Regions from separate parts of the Kocuria sp. KD4 genome, predicted to be linked through region 4. Evidence: riboswitches for the same ligand, from Rfam matches in the RefSeq annotation. Region 4 holds a riboswitch; each other region holds the start of a gene.

Region 1 (3,189 bases), 600 kb from region 4:
GGTCCCACAGGATGTCCGCGGTGTCCTCGAGACCCACGGAGATCCGGATCAGGTCCTCTTTGACCCCGCCCGCGGCGAGCTGTTCGGAGCTCAACTGCTGGTGGGTCGTGGACGCGGGGTGCAGCACGAGGGTGCGGGCGTCCCCGATGTTGGCCAGGTGTGAGGCCAGTTGCAGGCTCCCGATGAATCGGGCGCCCACCTCACGGCCGCTCAACTCGTCCGTGCCAGCCACACCGAAGGCGAAGACGGATCCGATGCCGTGGGGCAGGTACTTCTGCGCGCGTTCGTGGTGGGGGTGGTCCTCGAGTCCCGCGTAATTGACGTAGGAGATGCGTGGATCCGTGGCGAGCCACTGCACGACCTCCTGCGCGTTGGCCACGTGGGCGTCCATGCGCTGGGGGAGGGTCTCCACACCCTGCAGCAGGTTCCACGCGGCCTGCGGGGTCAGGGACGCCCCGATGTCGCGCAGCTGCTCGGAACGGAGCTTGGTCAGGAATCCGTACTCACCGAAGTTCCCCCACCACGTCACGTTGTTGTACGAGGGAACCGGTTCGGTCATGGCCGGGAACTTCCCGTTGCCCCAGTCGAAGCGGCCGGATTCGACCACCACGCCGCCCAGAGTGTTACCGTGCCCGCCCAGGAACTTGGTGATCGAGTGGATCACGATGTCCGCGCCGTGCTCGAACGGGCGGCACAGGTACGGGGTGTTGAGGGTCGCGTCCACGATCAGCGGGACACCCGCCTCGCGGGCCACCGCGGCGAGCCCCTCCAGATCGGCGATCTCGCCGGACGGGTTGGCCACGAGTTCGGTGTACACGGCCTTGGTGTGCTCGGTGATCGCAGCCTTGTAGTCCGCCGGGTCGGTCCCGGGGACGAAGGTGGTTTCCACACCGAAGCGACGCAGGGTCACGTCCAGCTGGGTGACCGTTCCGCCGTAGAGCTGGGACGAGGCCACCACGTGGTCACCCTGGCCACACAGCGCGGCGAACGTGATGAACTCGGCGGCCATCCCGGAGGACGTGGCGACCGCCCCGATCCCGCCCTCGAGGGAGGCGATGCGCTCTTCCAGGGCCGCCACGGTGGGGTTGCCGATGCGCGAGTAAATGTTGCCGTACTTCTGCAGCGCGAACAGGTTGGCGGCGTCGTCGGCGTCCTTGAAGACGAACGAGCTGGTCTGGTAGATGGGCACGGAGCGGGCGCCGTGCTCGGCGTCCGGGGTGCCGCCGGCGTGCAGGGCGCGGGTGCGGAAACCGAACTGGTGCTCGGCCATGGATGTCCTCCTCGTCGGCCGGGTACGGCTCCCGTCCGACAGCTGCCCGGGGCCGCGCAGCACTCCATCGGTCCTGGCGGTAGCACCGTGCAGTTGGCCGAGCACTGCGGGTTGCTGCGGCGTCATGGATCCAGGTCTCTCGGCCGCTCGGGATGGTGCGTCTATTGTGTCGCGCGCGTGGGTGACGGACCAAACCGTGCGGATCGCAGCCACCCGAAAGCGGGTGCGATTGATTCAGAGGGCGCGCGCCACGGGTGCCCCGCCGCGAAGGTCACGCTACAGAACAGGTTCCAGCGTTCTCTGGCCCGCAGGATCTCGGATGCCACGGTGGTCGAGGACTCACGCTCGGCGGCCCGCACCACCGCGCGTCCCGCCGGGCCGTTGCGGCTGCCCTTTCCCCGGTGGCGCAAGGGCTGACCCGCCCGTCCGCGGTTCGGCCCCCGGTCGGTGGGGCCCGCGGTGAAAGCGGTGAACTTCCCGCCTGCGGGGTCGCCGACTGCTGGTGAGCTCGCTGGCTTCGGGGCGGAACTCAGCCGTACTTCTCGGGGTCCTTCCGGCGCAGGTTCTCCCGCGCCACCGCGGTGAGGTTCTCGAGTGGCAGCCCCGCCGGGCAGACCTCCGTGCAATCGCCCAGAAGGGAGCACGGGCCGAACTCGTGCTCGGCGGCGTCGAGCACCTTGCTCGAGCGCTCGTCGCGTTCCTCGGGCGTCTTGGCGAGCGGCGGCAGTTCCTTGAGCAGCGTGCCCACGTAGAGCTGGCCCGAGCCGTTGGGGCACGCGGCCACGCACGCGCCGCAGCTGATGCACCCAGCGGTGTTCAATGCCTTCATCGCGACCGGGAACTTGGCCTCCTTGGCCACGCGCCGCAGGGCCTTCTTGTCCACGGACAGGTCCTTCTTGACCGGGAACGCTCCCGCGCGCAGGGGCTCGATGAAGATCTCGTCCCCGTCCCGGTAGGCCCTGAGCGACTGAGTGCACGAGGCCCGGTTCTTCTCCGGCCCGTGGGCCACGCCGTCCACGGTCACGCCGCACTTACCGCAGATGCCCTCGCGACAGCCGTCGTCGAAGCTCACCGGCTCTGCACCCTGGCGCTCGAGCGTCTCGTTGACGGCATCGAGCAATTCGAGCACGCTCATCTCCTCGCGGGCCTGCACGGGGTGGGCGGTCTCGAAGCCACCGGGCTCGTCCTCGCCCGCCTGGCGCCACACGTGAACGGTCAACAGCATCAGCGCACCACCTTGGTCAGTACGGCCACGGGAATGCTCACGTTCCCCAGGGCGACGACGCCGCCCACGGCCTTAGCGATCGTGTCCACCTGTCGTACCCGTCGCGCGGTTCCGGTCACCCCGGTGTCCATCGCGGCGGTCCGCAAGCCGTGGATCATGTGTCCGGCGAGCGCGGCCATCGAGGCCGTGTAGAACACCGCCACGGACGGCCGGGACAGGCTCGCCACCAGGTTGCCGTACGCGTCACCGTGGGTGTGGCTTACGGAAGCAGCAGGCCGGGCGCCCGCCGTCAGGTCCAGCACGTGGTACACCGTGAACAGTCCGAGCACCGCGCCCGTGGAGCGCATCGAGCGGGCGATGATTCGGGGGACGGAGCGGCGTCGGCCTCGGGGACGCTGACGTGGCGCGTGGCGGTCGAAGTGGCTGGCCAGGAAGGCTCCGTCGAACGCCGCTTTCCGGTACCGTTGCGTCCCGCTCGGGGCAGGCGCGGTGGGGAAACCGTTCCGTATCTTCTGAGCGGCGGCGCCCACCCGCCACGTGATGGGTCGGAGCGCATCAGCGACCGTGCGGCCCTCGGCGCTCATGGCCCGCAGCGTGAGCTCGGTTCCGGCCAACACGTGGGTCGCAGCACTTCCGGTCAACCCGATACGCACGACCCACAGCACGGAGTTGCGGGGCAGCACCGGCGCGCCCA
Region 2 (3,189 bases), 600 kb from region 4:
GCGTGATCGAACGAGACCACGGCTCGCCCTCCGTCGAGTGCTTGGAACGCCACCATGACCACCCCTCCGGGTGCCATCATGTCCGCCCAGGAGTCCAGGATGCCGGGAACCTGCGCGGGTGGGACGTGGATGAGACTGAACCGTGCAAGAACGCCGGCCACGCGGCGGTCGGGCCCCACCGCACCACCCCACGACGTGGGATTCGCATCGCCGGCTTCGAAGGTGACCTCCGGGTGAGATCCGCGCGCGATGCCCAGCATGGATTCGGACGGGTCCACCCCCACCACGTGCAGACCCCGCTCGGACAGCGCGGCCGTGACGTGCCCCGTGCCGCACCCCACATCCACCACGGGGCCGGGCACCCCTGCCGCGATGACGTGATCCGCGAAGGCCTCCACCGCGCGCCGTTCGAGCGCCGTCTGGAAGGGAGCGGGAAAAGCCCTGTCGTAGTCGTTCGCCAAGTGGTCGTAGCCGGGTTGCACGCGTTCCACTCTCACACGGGGGTCCCGCCCTGGCAACGGGCGGGGAAGCCGACGACGACGCCGCCCTGCCGGACCTGCGGGACCGAGCGCGAGCGGCGTCGTCGTCGGAGGGAGGTGTCAGCCCACCAACTCGCGGGACGGCGTGTCCGCGACGGAGGGCTCGCCCACGAACGCGCCGCGGTACTTCGCGGCGGGGTGGGTGTCCTTGACCCGCGGCTGGCCCTCGCCGTAGAGGGACTCTCGCAGGGTGTTGCCCTCGTACTCGGTGCGGTAACGCCCGCGCTTCTGCAACTCGGGGACCACGTACTCCACGAAGTCCTCGAAGGAACCGGGACTCACGTGGTACGCCAGGTTGATGCCGTCCAGGCCGCCCTCGTCCACCCAGGTCTCGAGCTGATCCGCGACGGTCTGCGCGGAGCCCACGAGGACCGCACCCATCCCACCCAGGGCGCAGTGCTTGGCGATCTCCTCGCGCGTCCACTGCTTGTCCTTGGACTGCAGCGTGAACGGGGTCAGGAAGGACTGGATGGAGTCGGTCTTGATGTAGTTCAGGGCCTCGTCCTCGTCGAACTGGGACAGGTCCACGCCGGACCACCCGCCGATGATCGCCTGGGATGCCTCCAGGTCCACGTACTGCAGGTAGTCGCGGTACTTCTCCTGGGCCTCCTCGTCCGTGTCCGCGACGACCACGGAGAGCATCGCGTAGATCTTGACGTCGTCACGGCTGCGACCCTCGGCCTGGGCCCGGGCGCGGATCTTGTCGGTCACGAAACGCGTGAGGTCCGGGCGCAACCCGCCGATGAACACGGCTTCCGCGTGCTTACCCGCGAACGCCTGCCCGCGCGAGGACGCGCCGGCCTGGAAGATCAGCGGTGTGCGCTGCGGGGACGGTGCCGTGAGCCCCGCTCCGGGAACCGTGAAGTGCTCCCCGCTGTGCCGGATGGGATGGACCTTGGTGGGATCCGCGTAGACACCCGTCTCACGGTTCTGAACCACAGCGTCCTCCTCCCACGAGCCCTCCCAAAGCTTGTAGCACACGTCCAGGAACTCCTCCGCGATCTCGTAACGCGTATCGTGCTCAATCTGGCGCGGCAGGCCCTGGTTCTCCGCAGCGGACGGAAGGTAGGAGGTCACCACGTTGAATCCCACGCGGCCCTTGGTGAGGTGATCCAGTGTGGCGTACTTGCGGGCCAGGGTGTAGGGCTGCTCGTAGGTCACCGCGCTCGTCACGCCGAAGCCCAGGTGCTCGGTCACGGCGGCCATGGCCGAGACCTGCATGAACGGGTCGTTGACCGGGACCTGGGCCCCGTCACGCACGGCCGGAGCCGCGGAGTTCTTGTAGATGTCGTAGATGCCCACCACGTCCGCAAGGAACAGGGCGTCGAACTTGCCCCGCTCCAGCAGCTTGGCCAGCTCCGTCCAGTACTCGATGGTGTTGTACTCGGTGGCCCGGGACCGCGGGTGGCGCCACAACCCGAAGCTCTGGTGATCCACGCAGGTCATGTCGAACGCGTTGACGGAAATCCGTTTGCTCATCTCGGTCAGCCCCTCAGCAGGAACACGACCCGCGCCCCGTGCACCACCTACGGCGGCCTACCTTGCGGGTCCAGCGCGCTTGTGTGGCGCCGTACTTGCCGCATGCGGTGTGCCATGCGGCCCGATCCTCACCTGGGGCACCCCGCTACGGGAGAGGGTTGCCGTCCGACAAGCCAGGGCTGAACGTCGGAACTCGTGATCGTTGTGGCACCGATCCTAACGGGGATCACCGGTCCGCGGAAACGCCCCGGGTCACGGGCCGTCACGACGGCGCCCCGGCGCGTCACACGATTTGCACCCGCGGGCGCCCGGCCCGTTCAATGGTGGGGTTCCCATCCGGAGCGGCTGAGAGACCTGGCTCGTTGACGTCGCAGCAACCGGCCCCACGCGGGCAAGGTGCTAATGCCAGGAACGATGGAGTTGATGAATTGAGTCATGTCCTCACGCGCCCGCACTCCGCTGTCGACGCCGCGGCGGTCACCTTCGACCGGGTCGGCAAGTCCTTCCCCGCACACCACGGAGCGCATGTCCACGAGGTCCTGAGGGACGTGACCTTCACGGTGCGTCCGGGCGAGATCGTCTCCGTCCTGGGCCCCTCGGGGTGCGGCAAGTCCACCCTGCTACGCGCGGTGGCTGGGCTCGGCACGGCGAGCGAGGGCGAAGTCCGGATCGATGACTCGGTGGTGCGCGAGATCGACCCGCGCTGCGCCGTCGGCTTCCAGGAACCGCGGTTGCTGCCGTGGCGCAGCGTGGCGCGCAACGTGGCACTGGGTCTGCCCCACGGGACTCCCGCCCAGGAGGGGAAGCGGCGGGTGGCGCAGCTGTTGGAGCTCGTCGGCCTGTCCCACCACGCGAATCACCGTCCCTCGGAGATCTCCGGGGGCATGGCACAGCGCGCATCCCTCGCCCGGGCCCTGGCACGGAACCCGCGGGTCCTGCTGTTGGACGAGCCCTTCGGGGCCCTGGACGCCCTGACCCGGATCAGGATGCAGGATCTGCTGCTGGACGTGCACCGCGCCGATCCCACGACCGTGCTCATGGTCACCCACGACGTCGAGGAAGCCCTGGTGCTCTCCGATCACGTGGTGGTGCTCGCGCGGGAAACGGCCACGGGCCCCGCGACCATCGCCGAGATCATCTCCCCCGAGCTGGCCCGCCCGCGCTCCCGCGA
Region 3 (3,189 bases), 610 kb from region 4:
GCGCGCGGCACGGTGCGCATGACCGAGGAGACGAACTTGCGCGTGGTCTGCGCCCGCGGGTGGGCGAAGACCTCCGCGGTGGTCCCGGTCTCCACCACACGACCGCTGTCCATCACGGCCACGCGGTCCGCGGTGGCCCGCACCACGTCCATCTCGTGGGTGATCAACACGATGGTGATCCCCAGCTCACGGTTGACGCGCTTGAGCAGACCCAGGACCTCCTGGGTGGTCTCCGGGTCCAACGCCGAGGTGGACTCGTCTGCGAGCAGCAGTTCGGGATTGCTCGCGAGCGCGCGGGCGATCCCCACGCGCTGCTTCTGACCACCCGAGAGCTGCTCGGGGTAGTTCCCGGCGCGCTCGGTCAAGCCCACGAACTCCAACAGTTCCGCGACCCGCGCCTTGCGTTCCTCGGGCTTCCACCCGGCACGCTTGAGCGGGTAATCGATGTTGCCCGCCACGGTGCGTGACGTGAACAGGTTGAACTGCTGGAAGATCATCCCGATCTTGCGGCGGATGGGCGCCAGCTGGGATTCGCTGCGCCCGTCCACACGGTTACCGGCGACCTCGAGCGCCCCGGACGAAATGGGTTCCAGGCCGTTGATCAGCCGCACGAGGGTGGACTTGCCCGCCCCCGAGTAGCCGATCACCGCGAAGATCTCACCGCGGCGGATGTCCAGGTCCACGGAGTCCACCGCGGTCACGGTGCGCGGGCGGCGTTTGGACCCCGTGACGAAGACCTTGCTCACGTCCCGGAAACTGACCAGGGTGTCCGCCGTGGCGGACGGGCTCACTTGGTCTGCTCCTTGAGGTCCTGCGAGTAGCGGGCCAGCAAGTCCTTGAGCTCCTGCTGATCCACCTTGGTGGGCACCGCGGTGCCCTTGGTCTCGGTCTTCTCCGCGTCCTGGACCTTGTCGTCGTAGTAGAAGCTCGCGACCTTCTTCAGGGTCTCGTTGTCCGCGTTCGCCTCGGTCGCGGCGAAGAGGTTGTCGTACACCTTGGCGCTGTCCGCGGTGGGATCGTCCTGAGCCAGCGCGGACTTGGGATCGATGTTCGCGCGGTCCAGGAAGTCGTTGTTGACCACGGAGGCGGCCACGGAGTCCATGGACAGCACGGTCTGCTCGGCGGAGACCGGGCGGACCGTGACCTTGGACTTGGCGGTGTCGATGTCCTGCTCGGTGGGGGCGATCGTGTCCTTGGTGAACTCCACGAGACCCTGCTGGTGCAAGAGGTTCAGGGCGCGGGACAGGTTGATCGAGTCGTTCGGCACGGCGATCTCGTCACCCTGCTTGAAGTCACCCACGGATTTCACGCTCTTGGAGTACAGCCCCAGCGGGAAGATGGACGTGGAGCCCACGGGAGTGATGGTGTCCCCGGCGTTGTTGTTGTAATCGGCGAGGTACGCGATGTGCTGGAACCAGTTCATGTCGATGTCACCGCTCTTCAGAGCGGGGTTCGGCTGGCTGTAGTCACTGAAGTCCACGTACTCGACCGTGATGTCGTTGTCCGCGGCGACCTGCTTCAACGCTTCCTGCACAGGGGTCGAGCCCACGATCCCGACGGTGATCTTGCCGTCCGCGGCCGGGTCCGAGTTTTCGGAGCCGCCGCCGCACGCGGTGAGGGTGAGGCCCAGGGTGGTGGCCAACACGACGGGAATCAAACGCTTGGTTCGCATGATCATGCCTTTCCAGGGGTCTGTGACGGGGACTCGCGGGGCGAACAGTCCCCCCTGGATGAGGGCACAGGGACGGGTACGTGCTGATTTCCGGGGAACCGCACTTGCCGTGATCTGTTGCAACCGCGACCGGATGGTCATCTGGGGCACCCCGCTACGGGAGAGGGTTGCCGTCCGGCCAGCCAGAGCTACGCGCCGGATCTCGTCATCCACCCGGAATTCTAGCATGGCCCTGCCATGGGCCGACGACCGCCGGAAGGGCCCTATGCCATCCCGGCGATACGTTCGTCCGCGCGGGCCCGGGCCCACTCCTCCGCCCCCAGGACGTCCTCAAGGGTGGGCCGCGTGACGCCGTCGTGATCCTCCAGCACACGCTCGACCATGTCCACGATCTGCGTGAAGCCGAGCGCCCCGCGGTGGAACGCGTGCACGGCCTGCTCGTTGGCGGCGTTGAACACCGCGGGCCACGTCCCGCCGCGCGAACCCGCGTGCTTCATGAGCTCCACGGCGGGGAACACCTGCGAATCGAGCGGTTCGAACGTCCACTGTGCGGCCCGGGTCCAGTCGCACCCCGCGGCGGCACCGGTCACGCGGTGGGGCCAGCCGATTCCGAGCGCGATGGGCAGGCGCATGTCCGGCGGGGACGCCTGCGCCAGGGTGGATCCGTCCACGAACTCCACCATGGAGTGCACGACCGATTGCGGATGCACCGTGACGTCGATCCGGTCCAGGGGGACGTCGAACAGTAGGCTCGCCTCGAGCACCTCCAGTGCCTTGTTGACCATGGTCGCGGAGTTCGTGGTGACCATGACCCCCATGTCCCACGTGGGGTGCTGCAGGGCCTGTTCGGGTGTCACGCGCGTGAGCTGCTCGCGCGTCATGCCGCGGAACGGTCCGCCGGACGCCGTGAGCACGAGCCGGCGCACCTCGGAGGCCGTCCCGGAGCGCAGGGCCTGGGCGATCGCCGAGTGTTCGGAGTCCACGGGGATCAGCGCGTCCTCGAGGCCCGTGTCCGCCGCGGCGCGCAACACGAGCGGACCGCCCGCGATCAGGGACTCCTTGTTCGCGAGCGCCACCCGCCGACCCGCTCCCAGCGCCGCCAGGGTGGGTGCGAGCCCGATGCTCCCGGTGATTCCGTTCAACACGAGGTCCGAACCCTCCCACTGCGCGATCCGGGTTGCAGCGTCCGGCCCGTACAGGACCTCGGGTGCCGCCGACGACGCCGCGCGTGACCGGTCCGCGATCAGCTCACGCAACCGGGCGGCGTCGTCCGCCGTACCGCTCGTGCCCACCGCACGGACACCGAACGTCACGGCCTGCTGAGCGAGCAGCTCGAGGTGACCCGCGCCCGCGGCGAGCGCCACGACCTCGAAGGGCTCGTGGGTGGCATCCGAGACGGGCCGGCGCAGCCCCGCGGCCTCGGACACGACGTCGAGCGCCTGCGTCCCGATGGATCCCGTGGACCCCAGGATCACGAGGCGCCGGGGGGCCTGCCGGGTGGCGGAGTCAAGATCGGG
Region 4 (3,189 bases):
GTGGTCCGGTAGCGGGACACGAGGCTCTCGGGGTTCGCACGCAACGGGGTGTCCGGGCCGATCTCGGGTACGTAGTAGTGGTAGTTGGTGTCGAACCACTTGGTCATCTCGAGCGGCTCCAACCGATCGGTGCCGCGGGACAACGCCGTGATCAGCTCGATCCCGCGGGGCGTGTCCGGGGCGGCGGGCTCGTAGCCGTCCGCGATGAACCGCGCGGGAACCGCGCCTAGCGCCAGGGACGTGTCCAGGACGTGGTCCACCGCGAACCCCTCGGACGGCACCGCGTGATCCGTGGTGAGGCCGAGTTCGGACAATCGCGTGGCGGTGCGCTCACGCAACCGGGCGAGGGTGTCCAGCACGGTGGTGGCGGGGTGCTGTTGCGGGTCCTTCCAATAGGACTCGAGTGCGCGCTTGAGCTCGCGGTCGGGGCCGATGCGGGGGTAGCCCAGGATCGTGGCGGCGGGGAACGGGACGGGCTGGGTGCTCATGGGAACTCCTCGGAGCTGGTGTGGGGTATGGCGGTTAGGGGGTGTGATGAGCCGCGGCAACGGGTGTGCTCCGGCGCGGCGGGGTAAGGGGAACGTCAGCGTGGGTGGTGCCGCTACGAACGGTTTTCGGCCTGCCCGGATGTGGCGGTCGAAGCCAACACGATCGGTTCACGGGTCGGCCGGGGCTGGTGCGGAGGTCAGGCCGCGGGGCTGCGGCCTCGGTATTCGCGTGCGGCATCCCGGACCCGCAGGTGCTCCAGGATGGTCAGCGCCGCCTCGGGGCGGTTGAACGTGTACAGGTGGAAACCGGCGCAGCCCAGATCCATGAGGTCGTCGATCAGGGACAGGGTGGCCGCGACCCCTCGGTGGCGCAGTTCCTCGGGAGTGTCGGCGCGCAGGAACCGGGTGAGGCGTTCCGGGACCCGGACCCCGGTGATCTCGGTCATGCGCTGCAACCTTTGAGGGTTGCTCAGCGGCATGAGCCCGGCGACCACGGGGATGTGGATGCCCTCCGAGCGCGCGCGTTCCAGGAACGTGGCGTAGTCCTCGGGTTCGTAGAGCACCTGCGTGATCGCGTAGTCCGCGCCGGCCTCCTGCTTGTCCCACAGGGACGCGAGATCCGCCTCGAAGTCGCGGCCTCGCGCGGGGGACGGGTAGCACGCCACCGACACGGACAGCGGTCGCTGACCCGGGCGGAACCCGGTGCCGAAGCGACGTCGTTCGACGTCCCGGATCAGCTCCACCAGTTGGGAGGCCCGGCCCAGGCCACCCGCTGGGGTCCGCCATTCCCCGGTACCCAGGGGCGGGTCGCCGCGCAGCGCGAGGAGGTCGCGAACGCCGTCGTCCAGCAACTGGTCCACGGCGCGCTCGAGACCCGCGCGGTCCGTGCCACCGCACGTGAAGTGCGCCATGACCGGGGTCTTGGTCGTGCGGCGCAGGTGGCGCAGCGCCTCGCGGGAGACGCCGTGATGGCCGGCGTGACCGTGGGTGACCGAGAAGAAATCCGGCCCGGCCTGGGCCATGGCGTCGATGTTGCGCCACACAGTGTCCGGGTCCGCGGTGGGCCGCGGCGGGAACACTTCGAACGAGACAAGCGTGGAGCGGCGCGGGCGCCGGACCAGCCAGGACGTCCCCGTGGGCGGGCCAGTCACGGGCGCGGGTTCTGACGCTGCGAGGGGTGCGGGCATATAAAAAATCCTCCGGCGTTAGGACGCCGGAGGATGAGCTCCGAGCGCCGTACTTGCCGACCACGCGGTTGCGCGGCGGCCGGATCCTCATCTGGGGCACCCCACTACAGCTGGAGGGTTGCCGCCCGGTTAGCCAGAGCTTCGCACCGGGACTCATGATCCTTTGTTACGAGCGAGCGTAGCACAGCCTCGTGACGAGGCCCACGAACGATGACGGAACCGCCGGCCTCCCGCCGCGCTCGTCTTCCCAAGCGGGCTGAATGGACCGCACGGGGGCACCTGGGCCCTGCCGTGGTCATCCTGCCCCACGACGTGCAGGACATGAAGATGCCCGAGTTGGGACCCGAGAACTGGGTCTCGCGCTCGATAGCCGCGGCGCCGGCCGCGGGCGGGTCCGCGTCCTCGCAGGCACCCGCTCCGACGACGACGCCGTCCCCCTTGCGCAGCGCGACCGCCAACCCCGGTCGTCACGAACCCTGAGTCCGGGCCGCCGTGCATCCGGCGGCTCGCCGGTGCACCCGCGTGACGAAAGCGTGGCGAAAAGCAGGGACGCCCACCCGGTCAACCGTCCGGGTGGGCGCGCCTTGGCGTGTCATCAGCGACTCAGCACGGGTGCCAGACCTTTCCTCCCGGTTCGTAGCACCGGGGGCCGGTGTAACCGGGATAGCCGCCATCACTCTCGGGAGCCGGGGGCACGTGGGGTGCCGCCGGCAGCTGCGGGGCAGCAGGTACCCGGGGCGCGGCCGGTAGCTGAGGTGCCGCGGGCTGCGCGGGGGCGGGGTTGTAGTTGTAGTTCGGTTGCGGAGCGGGATTGGGTTGGGGTGCCGGATCGCCCACGGCGACCTCGTCCTCCACGACCGCGGGAGGCGCCTCGAGCGTCGGCGTGGGAGTGGACGTGGAGGACGGGGTGGGACTCGGCGTCGCGCTCGGGCTCGCGGTGCTCGAAGTTGTGGTGTCGGGGGATGCGGATTCCCCCGGCGGCGCGCAGTCCTGCTTCGGGTCGAAGAAACCGACCTGCATGGCCTGGGCCACGTTGTACGCGCTGTCCATCTCTCGCCGGTACGTGCTGTTGGCGCCCACGGTCATGGGCGTTGCCAGGCCCGCCTTGACGAGTGCCTGGTTGACGTTCAACCCGTCGTCGTCGCGGGTCACTCGGGCGAGGGTGCGGCCGTAGCGGTCCGTGCGTTCCACGTCGTATTCCAGGTGGATCGTGGATCCCTTGGGCAGTAGGTCCTCAAGCTTGGCCGTGGCCTCGTCCGCGAGGCACTCGCCGGGCTGACCGTCCCGCGCGACCTCCGGGGTATTGATGTTCAGCAGCCGCACCCGCGTGGACTTCCCCGCGATCGTGGCGTCCAGGGTGTCCCCGTCCACCACGCGTTCCACTGTGGCCACCGAGTCGTCCGGGGTGGTGCGCAGTGCGGCATGGTGTAGACAAGACGCATGGCCACCATCGATGAGCTTCCCGGTGAGATTGTCGCGGACCTGCGCGTGAGCGATGCCCGTCCCCTGAGCGG

What was found. Region 4 has a riboswitch for S-adenosylmethionine ahead of HBK84_RS11280 (methylenetetrahydrofolate reductase). Riboswitches for the same ligand answer to the same signal wherever they lie in the genome.
Region 1: it holds a riboswitch for S-adenosylmethionine, as region 4 does, so the genes downstream of both, HBK84_RS01390 (O-acetylhomoserine aminocarboxypropyltransferase/cysteine synthase family protein) here and HBK84_RS11280 (methylenetetrahydrofolate reductase) in region 4, are expected to answer to the same signal.
Region 2: it holds a riboswitch for S-adenosylmethionine, as region 4 does, so the genes downstream of both, HBK84_RS01430 (LLM class flavin-dependent oxidoreductase) here and HBK84_RS11280 (methylenetetrahydrofolate reductase) in region 4, are expected to answer to the same signal.
Region 3: it holds a riboswitch for S-adenosylmethionine, as region 4 does, so the genes downstream of both, HBK84_RS08605 (MetQ/NlpA family ABC transporter substrate-binding protein) here and HBK84_RS11280 (methylenetetrahydrofolate reductase) in region 4, are expected to answer to the same signal.

Annotation. Positions count from the first base shown of each region.
Region 1 is NZ_CP050449.1:310,000-313,188, forward strand. Features, by position in the region: gene HBK84_RS01390 (O-acetylhomoserine aminocarboxypropyltransferase/cysteine synthase family protein) at 1-1,270, opposite strand, end outside; SAM riboswitch class I at 1,332-1,429, opposite strand; gene HBK84_RS01395 (succinate dehydrogenase/fumarate reductase iron-sulfur subunit) at 1,800-2,495, opposite strand; gene HBK84_RS01400 (succinate dehydrogenase cytochrome b subunit) at 2,495-3,189, opposite strand, start outside.
Region 2 is NZ_CP050449.1:318,464-321,652, reverse strand. Features, by position in the region: gene HBK84_RS01435 (class I SAM-dependent methyltransferase) at 1-497, opposite strand, end outside; gene HBK84_RS01430 (LLM class flavin-dependent oxidoreductase) at 600-2,027, opposite strand; SAM riboswitch class IV at 2,105-2,219, opposite strand; SAM riboswitch class I at 2,348-2,439, shown strand; gene HBK84_RS01425 (ABC transporter ATP-binding protein) at 2,447-3,189, shown strand, end outside.
Region 3 is NZ_CP050449.1:1,915,070-1,918,258, forward strand. Features, by position in the region: gene HBK84_RS08600 (methionine ABC transporter ATP-binding protein) at 1-791, opposite strand, end outside; gene HBK84_RS08605 (MetQ/NlpA family ABC transporter substrate-binding protein) at 788-1,672, opposite strand; SAM riboswitch class IV at 1,768-1,882, opposite strand; gene dxr (1-deoxy-D-xylulose-5-phosphate reductoisomerase) at 1,936-3,189, opposite strand, start outside.
Region 4 is NZ_CP050449.1:2,521,040-2,524,228, reverse strand. Features, by position in the region: gene metE (5-methyltetrahydropteroyltriglutamate--homocysteine S-methyltransferase) at 1-488, opposite strand, end outside; gene HBK84_RS11280 (methylenetetrahydrofolate reductase) at 686-1,675, opposite strand; SAM riboswitch class IV at 1,720-1,836, opposite strand; gene HBK84_RS11275 (hypothetical protein) at 2,003-2,155, shown strand; gene HBK84_RS12710 (thermonuclease family protein) at 2,279-3,067, opposite strand; gene HBK84_RS11265 (fructosamine kinase family protein) at 3,116-3,189, shown strand, end outside.